Linked DNA regions of uncultured Dysgonomonas sp.. The protein of the gene in region 2 interacts with the protein of the main gene of each other region in a pairwise test. Links are inferred from orthologs where the notes say so. Each region holds a gene or a part of one and is shown on either strand. Other genes may lie near its edges.

Region 1 (2,899 bases), 3.0 Mb from region 2 along the record:
TGGAAGAGACAGATGCATTCGTCATCATGCATGTTCACGACGAGAATGTTGCCGATACGGCAGGGCTAAAGCTGAATTACAAAGATTACCCTGTCCCATTCGACCGTTCCAACTATGCAGCAGCATACGATTATGTGATCAAACGCTACATTACCGAATGCTATAATCTGAAGTTCGACAAAGACTCTAAATACTATGGTACAAAAAACGGCAAGCCTGTGGTAATCGTTATGTGTACCCACTGGCACGATGCCCGTACCATTTTCAATCCGGCCATTCGTAAACTGGGCGAAAAATGGGGATTCCCCATCGTGGAATTCGATAGATACATAGGCTTTTCACGAAACCATCTGCACCCTGTTACCGGTAAGCAATACAGCATATTATACGCCCATAATAATGAGACAATTAACAGGGAAGAATTTGGCTGGCATCCCGATGAAGGACAGGATAAATATATTCAGCAACGTATGGCTGCCATCTTTGCTGAGTTGATGGAAAAAGTTTTACCTTTGAAACCGTAATGCTTTACTACAAGGAATATATAACCGCAGCTACACTGATAGGTGTATGGAAAATAGAAGAGACCAGGGAAGAACTTCTCTCGGCCTTATCTCATCATAACTGGGTTGAGAACATATATTCCATCAAGTCCGAATCCCGTGTTTTGGAAATACTCTCTGCCCGGCTATTGATCAAAGAACTGGCAGGTGAAGAAAAGCAGGTATATTACAACCCGTCGGGAAAACCTTACCTGACAGACAAGTCGTTCCATATAAGTGTATCACATACCAAAAAATTCGTTGCTGTAGCCATTAATAGAGAAAAGCCAATAGGACTCGATATAGAACAGATATCCGATAAGATAATGCGTGTACAAAACCGTGTCATAGGGAAAGGTGAGTATATAGATAAAGATAACGAACTGGCACATCTCCTCCTACACTGGTCGGCCAAAGAAGCCATGTTCAAATTTCTGGACGCAGATAGTATTGATTTCAGGGAACATCTGTTTGTCGGACAGTTTATCCCCGGACAGAAAGGTATATTCGAAGCATCGGAGTACCGTACAGGTTCAGGGCATCAGTTCACAGCTTATTACAAAGTGGAACCGGATTTTGTTATGGTTTGCCTGGAAGAGCAGAACTAATCCCCCAGACAAACATCTTTATTTCATCAAGAAGTTAAAATCATCTTTATCGGTTAGTTCCTTTGGTTCCTGGCCATATTTGAATATGCGGGCAGATCTTTTCCCTATCAGTTTCAATACATCACCTTCAATATTAAGCATCGTTGCTTCACGCAGTCCTACTACATATATATCCTGATTTTCGGTGATAAACTCGTTAATACGCACTTCTCTGGTCTCTCCCCCATGATTGGAAGGATGATCATCCAGATAATGAGGATTGATCTGGAAAGGGACTAAATTAGCTACATCAAAACCTTTAGGGTCGATAATAGGCATATCATTCGTCGTACGCAATGTAGGACAAGCTACATTTGAACCTGCACTCCATCCAATATATGGTGTTCCTCCTTTTACCTTTTTCTGGATAAGGTCGATCAAGCCGTTATCTCGCATCATACGCACGAGCTTCCATGTATTTCCTCCGCCAACTATAATAGCGTCAGCATCCTCAACCGCTTTCTTCGGATCTTCGAAATGATGAATACCAACGACACTATGCCCTATATCTTGGAAGCGGTTATTTACTTTCTCTTCATATTCATCATACGAGAAAGTCACTGCCGCATAAGGAATAAACAATGCCTTAACCGGTCTATCTCCTAAAAATTCTTTAATATTATACTTCGGATAATCCAGATAAGCTTCTCCGGGATTGGTCGAATTGCTGATTAATAGTAATCTCATAATAATAACGTTTTTCACAAATATACGAAACTATTTAAACTTACAGAAAAGGTGTATCCTTTTTCAGCTTACAATAAGTAAATGCAGTACTCTACATTCAAAAGTTGACAAACTTGACACTTTTTACACTATTTTATACTGTCGCTTTTTTTAGCTCTGTATTATCTATCTTATCCTGTGCTAAAGAAACGCTCGCTAAAAAAGTAACAAAGGTGACACATATATCAGTTAGCAGTTAACACCTTGTAACCCGTAACTATTAAAAGGTAACAAAGGTGACGCTTTTTATATCTTTTCAATTTTTAAATCCTCATATCAATCTTTCAAAGAACTGCCAGCTATCGACTAACAGTCAAGGCTATAGATATAGATAAAGTAAATAAAAATTGATAAAGAAAAAGCTACCAGCTATAAAATAAAGACAGACACATCTACAAGTTCAGATTTTTCTTCTCCTTTTTCGTCAATTCCTTCTCCACTATTTCCTTTGCAGAAGCACCAACATATTCTTTCCCGTATTCAGGTTGTATCAGTCCACTATCGGTATAATATTTCGGCATAATCACCTCATATTCGAATTTCTTCCCCAAACGAAAAAGATGTATTCCCACTTTCATTTCTTGATTATCATCCTTTTGTGTAAAAACAGCAAGCGGCTGTCCGGCAATTATCCTGTCGCCCTCTTCCAATAGGCTCTTTCCTGACGTCATACACACATACCGGGCAATAGTTCCGTCTTTATGCTCTACCTCTATAAGACTTTGGGAGGCTTCGTCATAATACACTGTTCCTGCCTCCGGTATTATCCTGTCGCGTGTGCCGTTCTTTACGCTTACAACCTGCCCGCTTCGTATTGCATACACCGTATCTACTCCCGTATAACTGAAAGTTGCACCCAAAATCTTGTCAGCAACAGACTTTCCGAGTTTTACTTCTAAATTTTCAAGCCAGAATACCCGGACATTATTTCCCGGTTTTACAGGAAGCAGGTATGGAAAATTTTCATCCGGTTTAGCATTATAT
Region 2 (3,102 bases):
ACTTACGGCTTACACCATCTGCTTTTTGCCTTTCTAATATGGGACGTGCCGTAAAGTTACGACCTTCGGTAAATTTAGTAATCCAACCCAGTCCGGCTTCGATAGAAGTAGTTGTATCATCTAAATCGTTACCATAGAGGCAAAATCCCATTTCGAGACGTAATGTGTCACGAGCGCCAAGTCCGATCGGTTTAATTCCGAATTCTTCTCCAGCCTCGAACAAAGCATTCCATATATCTACACCATATTGTGGATAAAAATAAATCTCGAAACCACCTGCACCTGTGTATCCAGTGTTGGATATGATCACATTATCAAGTGCGGAACCGGTCAAATTACCTATAGCAAATGAGTAATAAGGAATTTTGGTCAAATCTATTTTAGTCAATTTCTGTAGTGTAACCAGAGCTTTAGGCCCTTGTATTGCCAATTGAGCGATCTTATCCGAAGCATTTTCTAAATCTGCAAATTCGTCATTATGCTCTGTCAACCATTTCCAGTCTTTCTCTATATTGGATGCATTCACAACAAGCATATACTTTTCGGGTTCGTAATGGTACACGATAATATCATCTACAATCCCTCCCTGATCATTTATTATGGCAGAATACTGCGCTTTACCTATTTCGAGGGAAGCCACATCATTACTCATCATCCGTCGCAGGAAAGCTTCGGCTCGTGGACCTTTAACCCAAATTTCGCCCATATGCGAAACATCAAATACTCCTACTCCTGTGCATACAGTCATATGCTCATCTATTATACCGGAATATTCAATAGGCATATTATAACCCGCAAATTCATGCATTTTTGCCCCGAGTGCAATGTGGATATCCGTAAAAGGTGTTTTCTTCATATTTGCTTATATATTTTAAGTATTAACATTATTCTATTTACTTGCAACTATCTCTGCCAGTTTTACAATTACCTCTACAGCTTTTTCCATCGATTGTACAGGAACAAATTCGTAGCGCCCATGGAAATTATGCCCTCCGGCAAAAATATTCGGGCAAGGTAATCCTTTAAATGATAATTGTGCGCCGTCTGTACCTCCACGTATAGGTTTCACAATAGGAGTCACCCCTACTGCTTCCATAGCTTCAAAAGCCATATCCACAATATGTTTCACAGGCTCTACCTTTTCGCGCATATTATAATACTGGTCTTTTATCTCCACTGTAGTACTGTTAGGATATAGTTTATTGATGAAATCCACAGTTTCGAGCATCAAACGCTTACGTCCTTCAAACAGATTCCGGTCATGGTCGCGAATAATATAGCCTACTGTAGCCGAATCTACTGTCCCCGACACATTAGTAAGGTGGAAGAAGCCTTCATATTTGGTCGTATGTTCCGGCCTTTCGCTGGCAGGAAGCAAGGATATTAGTTTATTGGCAACCACAAGTGCATTTGTCATCTTATCTTTTGCATATCCGGGATGTACACTTCTACCCTGTATATTAATCTTTACACCGGCAGCATTAAAGTTTTCATACTCCAGTTCTCCAATTGGGCCGCCATCCATCGTGTATGCCCATTCACAACCGAATTTTTCCACATCAAACTTATGTGCTCCCAGTCCGATCTCTTCATCAGGATTGAATCCGATACGGATTTTCCCATGCTTTATTTCAGGATGATCCTGAAGATACTTGATTGCTGTAATAATTTCAGCTATACCCGCTTTATCATCTGCACCAAGCAATGTATTGCCATCTGTTACTATCAAATCCTGCCCTTTATAATCGAGCATCTCGGGAAAATCGGCAGGGGAAAGCACCACGTTAGTATCCTTATTCAGTACTATATCATTTCCATCATAGTTTTTTACAATACGGGGATTCACATCTTTACCTGACAAATCAGGGCTGGTATCCAGATGGGCTATAAAACCGATAGTAGGAACCTTCTTGTCCGTATTAGCAGGAAGAGTAGCCATCAGATAGGCATTATCGTCCAGTGTTATATCCTCCAAACCTATTTCGCGAAGTTCTTTTTCTATTTCGCGAGCCAAAACCATTTGCCCCGGAGTACTTGGGGTTATACCTGTTTCTGTATCCGATTCTGTATCAAATTTTGCATATTTGATGAAACGATCTGTTACTGTCATGTTATTTTATTTTTTCTTAATATTTTTTCGTATAAAGCATCAATTTATAAGTCACTGATATCTAACTTCTTTTTCTGGAAAAGACTTCCAATACAAATGTAGTAAAAGGAAATCAAAGGAAAAAATCGAATTCACATTTTGTGAATATGAAAAATTTATCTACTTTTGTCGCGGGTAAGTCCTATACGGTCAGCTCCCGATTAATCCCCCAGGGTTTGATCGCAGCAAGGGCAGTCGGTTGTAGCGACGCGATATAGTCAGCTTACCCGCTTGCCTCTTTAGCTCAGTTGGCCAGAGCACGTGATTTGTAATCTCGGGGTCGTTGGTTCGAATCCGACAAGAGGCTCAGAAAAAGACCGTTTGAAATATTCAGACGGTCTTTTTCTTTATCTGTTTTTATTCCGTAACCTTATAGCTTATCACATAATAATGAGTAGATGAATCAAGCAATTCCTGCGTATCTTTCTCATTATATGATAAGTCTACAACACCGCAAAACCGCTCAAAATCATACTTTTCATCATACCATGAAGAAGCATATACCAATAATGGTACCTGCTTATTTAATATCCAATCGGTTTTACTGTAACCACGCCAATTATAAAACTGATCCTTCCGTTCTATTTTTTGCTCTAAATTGCTTCTGAAATTTGCATTATAAGAAGAAATAGTCACTGAGACTTTACCACCATCATTTTTAGAATAGAAACTCAATTGATCTATATAGTCCATATAAAGAGTTTCATCCCCTGCAGGAGCTACATCAGGTATATAATAATAGGCATTGGTATTAGCAAATAATACCTTTGAATCAACCAACTTGTTTTCTTTATATTCTTCCTGAATAAGCGAAATAGTGTATTGCTTGTCGAACTGCCCTAAATAAAATTTATGAATAGATACACCAGCCAATTCTAATGCATGTATCAAATCAGTTTTAGATATGCGTTCCGTCTGATACTGATTCAAAGGATCTTCTTTTTTAATCTGTG
Region 3 (2,932 bases), 1.7 Mb from region 2 along the record:
GGTGAAGTCGGAAGTTGTGGTTGTCGAATTCTGCTTCTCCACGCCCCGCATCTGCATACACATATGCTGAGCCTCTATCACCACCATGACCCCGAGCGGGTTAAGTGTTTTCTGAATACATTCCTTTATCTGAAGAGTCATACGCTCCTGCACTTGCAGGCGTCGGGCAAAAACATCCACGACACGGGCTATCTTACTCAGCCCCGTGATATAGCCATTCGGAATATAAGCTACATGCGCCTTCCCCCAAAACGGCAACATATGATGTTCGCACATGGAATAAAAGTCTATATCTTTAACTATTACCATTTGTCTGTAGTCCTCTTTAAAGAAGGCTTTTCTCAGGATTTCTTCAGGGTCTTCATGATAACCCTTAGTTAAAAACTGCATGGCCTTTGCAACTCTTACCGGGGTACTTAGCAACCCTTCTCTATCCGCATTTTCGCCCAACAGGTTTATAATTTCCTTGTAATGCTTTGCCAGCAGTTCTATATTTTGTTCTTCTTGCATTGTGAAGATTTTTATCGTCTGATTTAAATTTATAATTTATTGTACCGGTTTTTTCACAACATCGGGTACAACATACATCTCCCGCCCGAAGGCCGGGAATGTTTTTTTCATCTCTTTAAGCACACCATCGGCATCTGCCCTGCTTGTAAAATTGCCAACGCGCAAACGCCAGAATGGAGACTGAAAGCTCACTACTGTCTCCAACTCAGGGAAAGCAGATTTAACTTGTGCCTGCTTCGATTCGGCTTCTCTTTTCGAACGTTGTTGGTTATTGCCCGAAAAAACCTGAATCTTAAAGCCCCTTACTTTTGTAAAATTGGCTGTAGGGTCGATTACACCCACTGTTTTTGTAGTATCTATAACAGTAATCTGACGAACCCCCAGTATATTCTGTACAGCTTCGTCCTGCATCACTTTGATATTTCCTTGTCCCCATTTAGATGAATTCAGTTCATCTATAATCGTTTTATTATCATCCTGTGCTAACGCAAAACCTGAAAACAGGCACAGAACAAGAAAGATATAAAGACTTTTTTTCATACTGATTTATTTGAGGTCACTGACCTGTTTATCGTTCGTCCAAGTATAATAATTATATTCGGCTTCGGATAGCCCTTTATTTAAAAGTAATTGCAGGAGCTGTCTCCAGCCCTGCAATTTATAGTACCGAATTAGAATCCTTCAATAACAGGGATAAATTTCTCTACATCGAGAGAAGCACCACCGATAAGTCCGCCGTCGATATCCGGACATGCGAACAATTCTTTTGCATTTCCGCCATTTGCACTACCTCCATAAAGGATAGAAGTGTTATCAGCTACTTCTTTACCATACTTATCTGTGATAATCTGACGGATGTAAGCATGCATTTCCTGAGCCTGAGCTGATGTAGCTGTAAGGCCTGTACCAATAGCCCAAACCGGTTCGTAAGCTATAACGATTTTAGAGAAATCTTCTGCCGAAAGTTCGAATAATGCATCTACAGTTTGTTTTTTAACTACATCGAAATGCACATTTTTCTCTCTTTCATCTTTAGTTTCACCTATACAGAAAATAGGGCTAAGGCCATTTGCCAATGCAAGTAATACTTTTTCTTTCAGGATAGCATCTGTTTCTCCGTAATATGTACGGCGTTCAGAGTGTCCAAGGATAACATATTTTGCACCGGTAGATGCTACCATAGCAGCCGACACTTCTCCGGTATAAGCACCAGAAGCTTTATCTGCACAATTTTGTGCGGCAACTCCCAATTTAGTAGATGATGCAACACTAGCAAGATGAATAAATGGTGTTCCGATAATTACATCACATTTCAATGTCTTACCTGCCAACGCAGCTTCCAGGTCTTTAGCAAAAGCTACTCCTTCCTGTAGGTTCTTATTCATTTTCCAGTTTCCTGCAACAATGTTCTTTCTCATAATTAAAGCGTTTTATTTATATTATTATACTGAATTTATTCTTCGGCTTCCTTCCGGGCTTCCTCCTTTTTCTTTCTCCGCCTGAAAAACAGGAAATCCAGCCCTTTAAGACCGAGCAAAGGCAATGCGAAAGCTACACTTATACAAAAGAGGTTTTTCTTACCCTGTCTTTCGGTGTCTATTAGCTGACCATAAGGCAATTCCTCCAAAGGCTTTATCAAGTCTTCCTCAGCAGGAACTTCTACATTTGCCCATTTATTGATTACCACTCCGTCTTTCAGTAATATCATTCCCGGATTGGAACGCACAATGGTTTTTATGGCCCGTTCGTCCATCGTACAGAATTTGAAGTTTATAACGTTTTCTTTCGACCAGCGTAATATTTCATCTGTAGCGGACGATGTTACACAATAGAATTTATATCCTCCGTAATCCGCATAATTGTTTACATCCTCAAAGTTGCTGAGATACCATGTACTCATATCTTCAAGAGACGGCGACAACATCAGAAATACATAACTGCTGTCGGACAATATATCAGCCGTAATATCATTTTGGGCTATAACCTCAGACTTCTTTGCATCAAAAAAGAGTTCAGTTATCACGAAATCCTTTATCTTCGAAGTCTCACCTTCTTTCAGCACTTTGGTCTCCATCCTCACAAAGACCCAGGTACTGTCTTCCCATGGATAATTCTCCTCTGTAAATTCTTTTTCCACTCCGTCTTTGGCATAGACCAGCATCGATACTTCTTCCCTGCCCTTACCTTCTTCCACCCCCATCTGCTCGGGAATGGATGCCCCTATTTTGTATGGGCGGAAATCAAATAGCGGCTCATATATGTAATTACGGAATGTGAATAAACTGATAAAAATAATTATATATAGGAATGCCAGCCAATAAGTTTTACCTGTGAAGAAGTTGCTAATCCGTTCACAATACCTGAATACTATAATGGAACATATCAGCAGCACTATATTCTTATAAAACGTTTGCCAGTTGGT

The links.
Region 1: the proteins of pepT (region 2) and pepE interact in binary tests that used the Escherichia coli proteins (3 or more experiments, as listed by UniProt). The link is inferred for uncultured Dysgonomonas sp. from one-to-one orthologs.
Region 3: the proteins of pepT (region 2) and tpiA interact in binary tests that used the Escherichia coli proteins (3 or more experiments, as listed by UniProt). The link is inferred for uncultured Dysgonomonas sp. from one-to-one orthologs.

What each region holds. Positions count from the first base shown.
Region 1 is NZ_LT599032.1:3,201,693-3,204,591, reverse strand. What follows is about bases 23-2,755. They hold pepE (dipeptidase PepE), read right to left. Parts: upstream 1,877-2,755; coding sequence 1,169-1,876; downstream 23-1,168. Other genes in these bases: QZL88_RS13480 (hypothetical protein), read right to left, coding at 2,308-2,755; QZL88_RS13490 (4'-phosphopantetheinyl transferase superfamily protein), read left to right, coding at 524-1,150; QZL88_RS13495 (DUF5040 domain-containing protein), read left to right, coding at 23-524. In the rest of the region: more of QZL88_RS13495, read left to right, coding at 1-22; more of QZL88_RS13480, read right to left, coding at 2,756-2,899. UniProt on the Escherichia coli protein: Hydrolyzes dipeptides containing N-terminal aspartate residues. May play a role in allowing the cell to use peptide aspartate to spare carbon otherwise required for the synthesis of the aspartate family of amino acids.
Region 2 is NZ_LT599032.1:181,039-184,140, forward strand. The notes cover bases 1-2,936. They hold pepT (peptidase T), read right to left. Parts: upstream 2,111-2,936; coding sequence 890-2,110; downstream 1-889. Other genes in these bases: gcvT (glycine cleavage system aminomethyltransferase GcvT), read right to left, coding at 1-856; QZL88_RS00765 (DUF5041 domain-containing protein), read right to left, coding at 2,507-2,936. In the rest of the region: more of QZL88_RS00765, read right to left, coding at 2,937-3,102. UniProt on the Escherichia coli protein: Cleaves the N-terminal amino acid of tripeptides.
Region 3 is NZ_LT599032.1:1,920,877-1,923,808, forward strand. What follows is about bases 56-2,821. They hold tpiA (triose-phosphate isomerase), read right to left. Parts: upstream 1,929-2,821; coding sequence 1,182-1,928; downstream 56-1,181. Other genes in these bases: folE (GTP cyclohydrolase I FolE), read right to left, coding at 56-510; QZL88_RS08200 (SPOR domain-containing protein), read right to left, coding at 547-1,050; QZL88_RS08210 (BT_3928 family protein), read right to left, coding at 1,964-2,821. Outside these bases: more of folE, read right to left, coding at 1-55; more of QZL88_RS08210, read right to left, coding at 2,822-2,932. UniProt on the Escherichia coli protein: Involved in the gluconeogenesis. Catalyzes stereospecifically the conversion of dihydroxyacetone phosphate (DHAP) to D-glyceraldehyde-3-phosphate (G3P).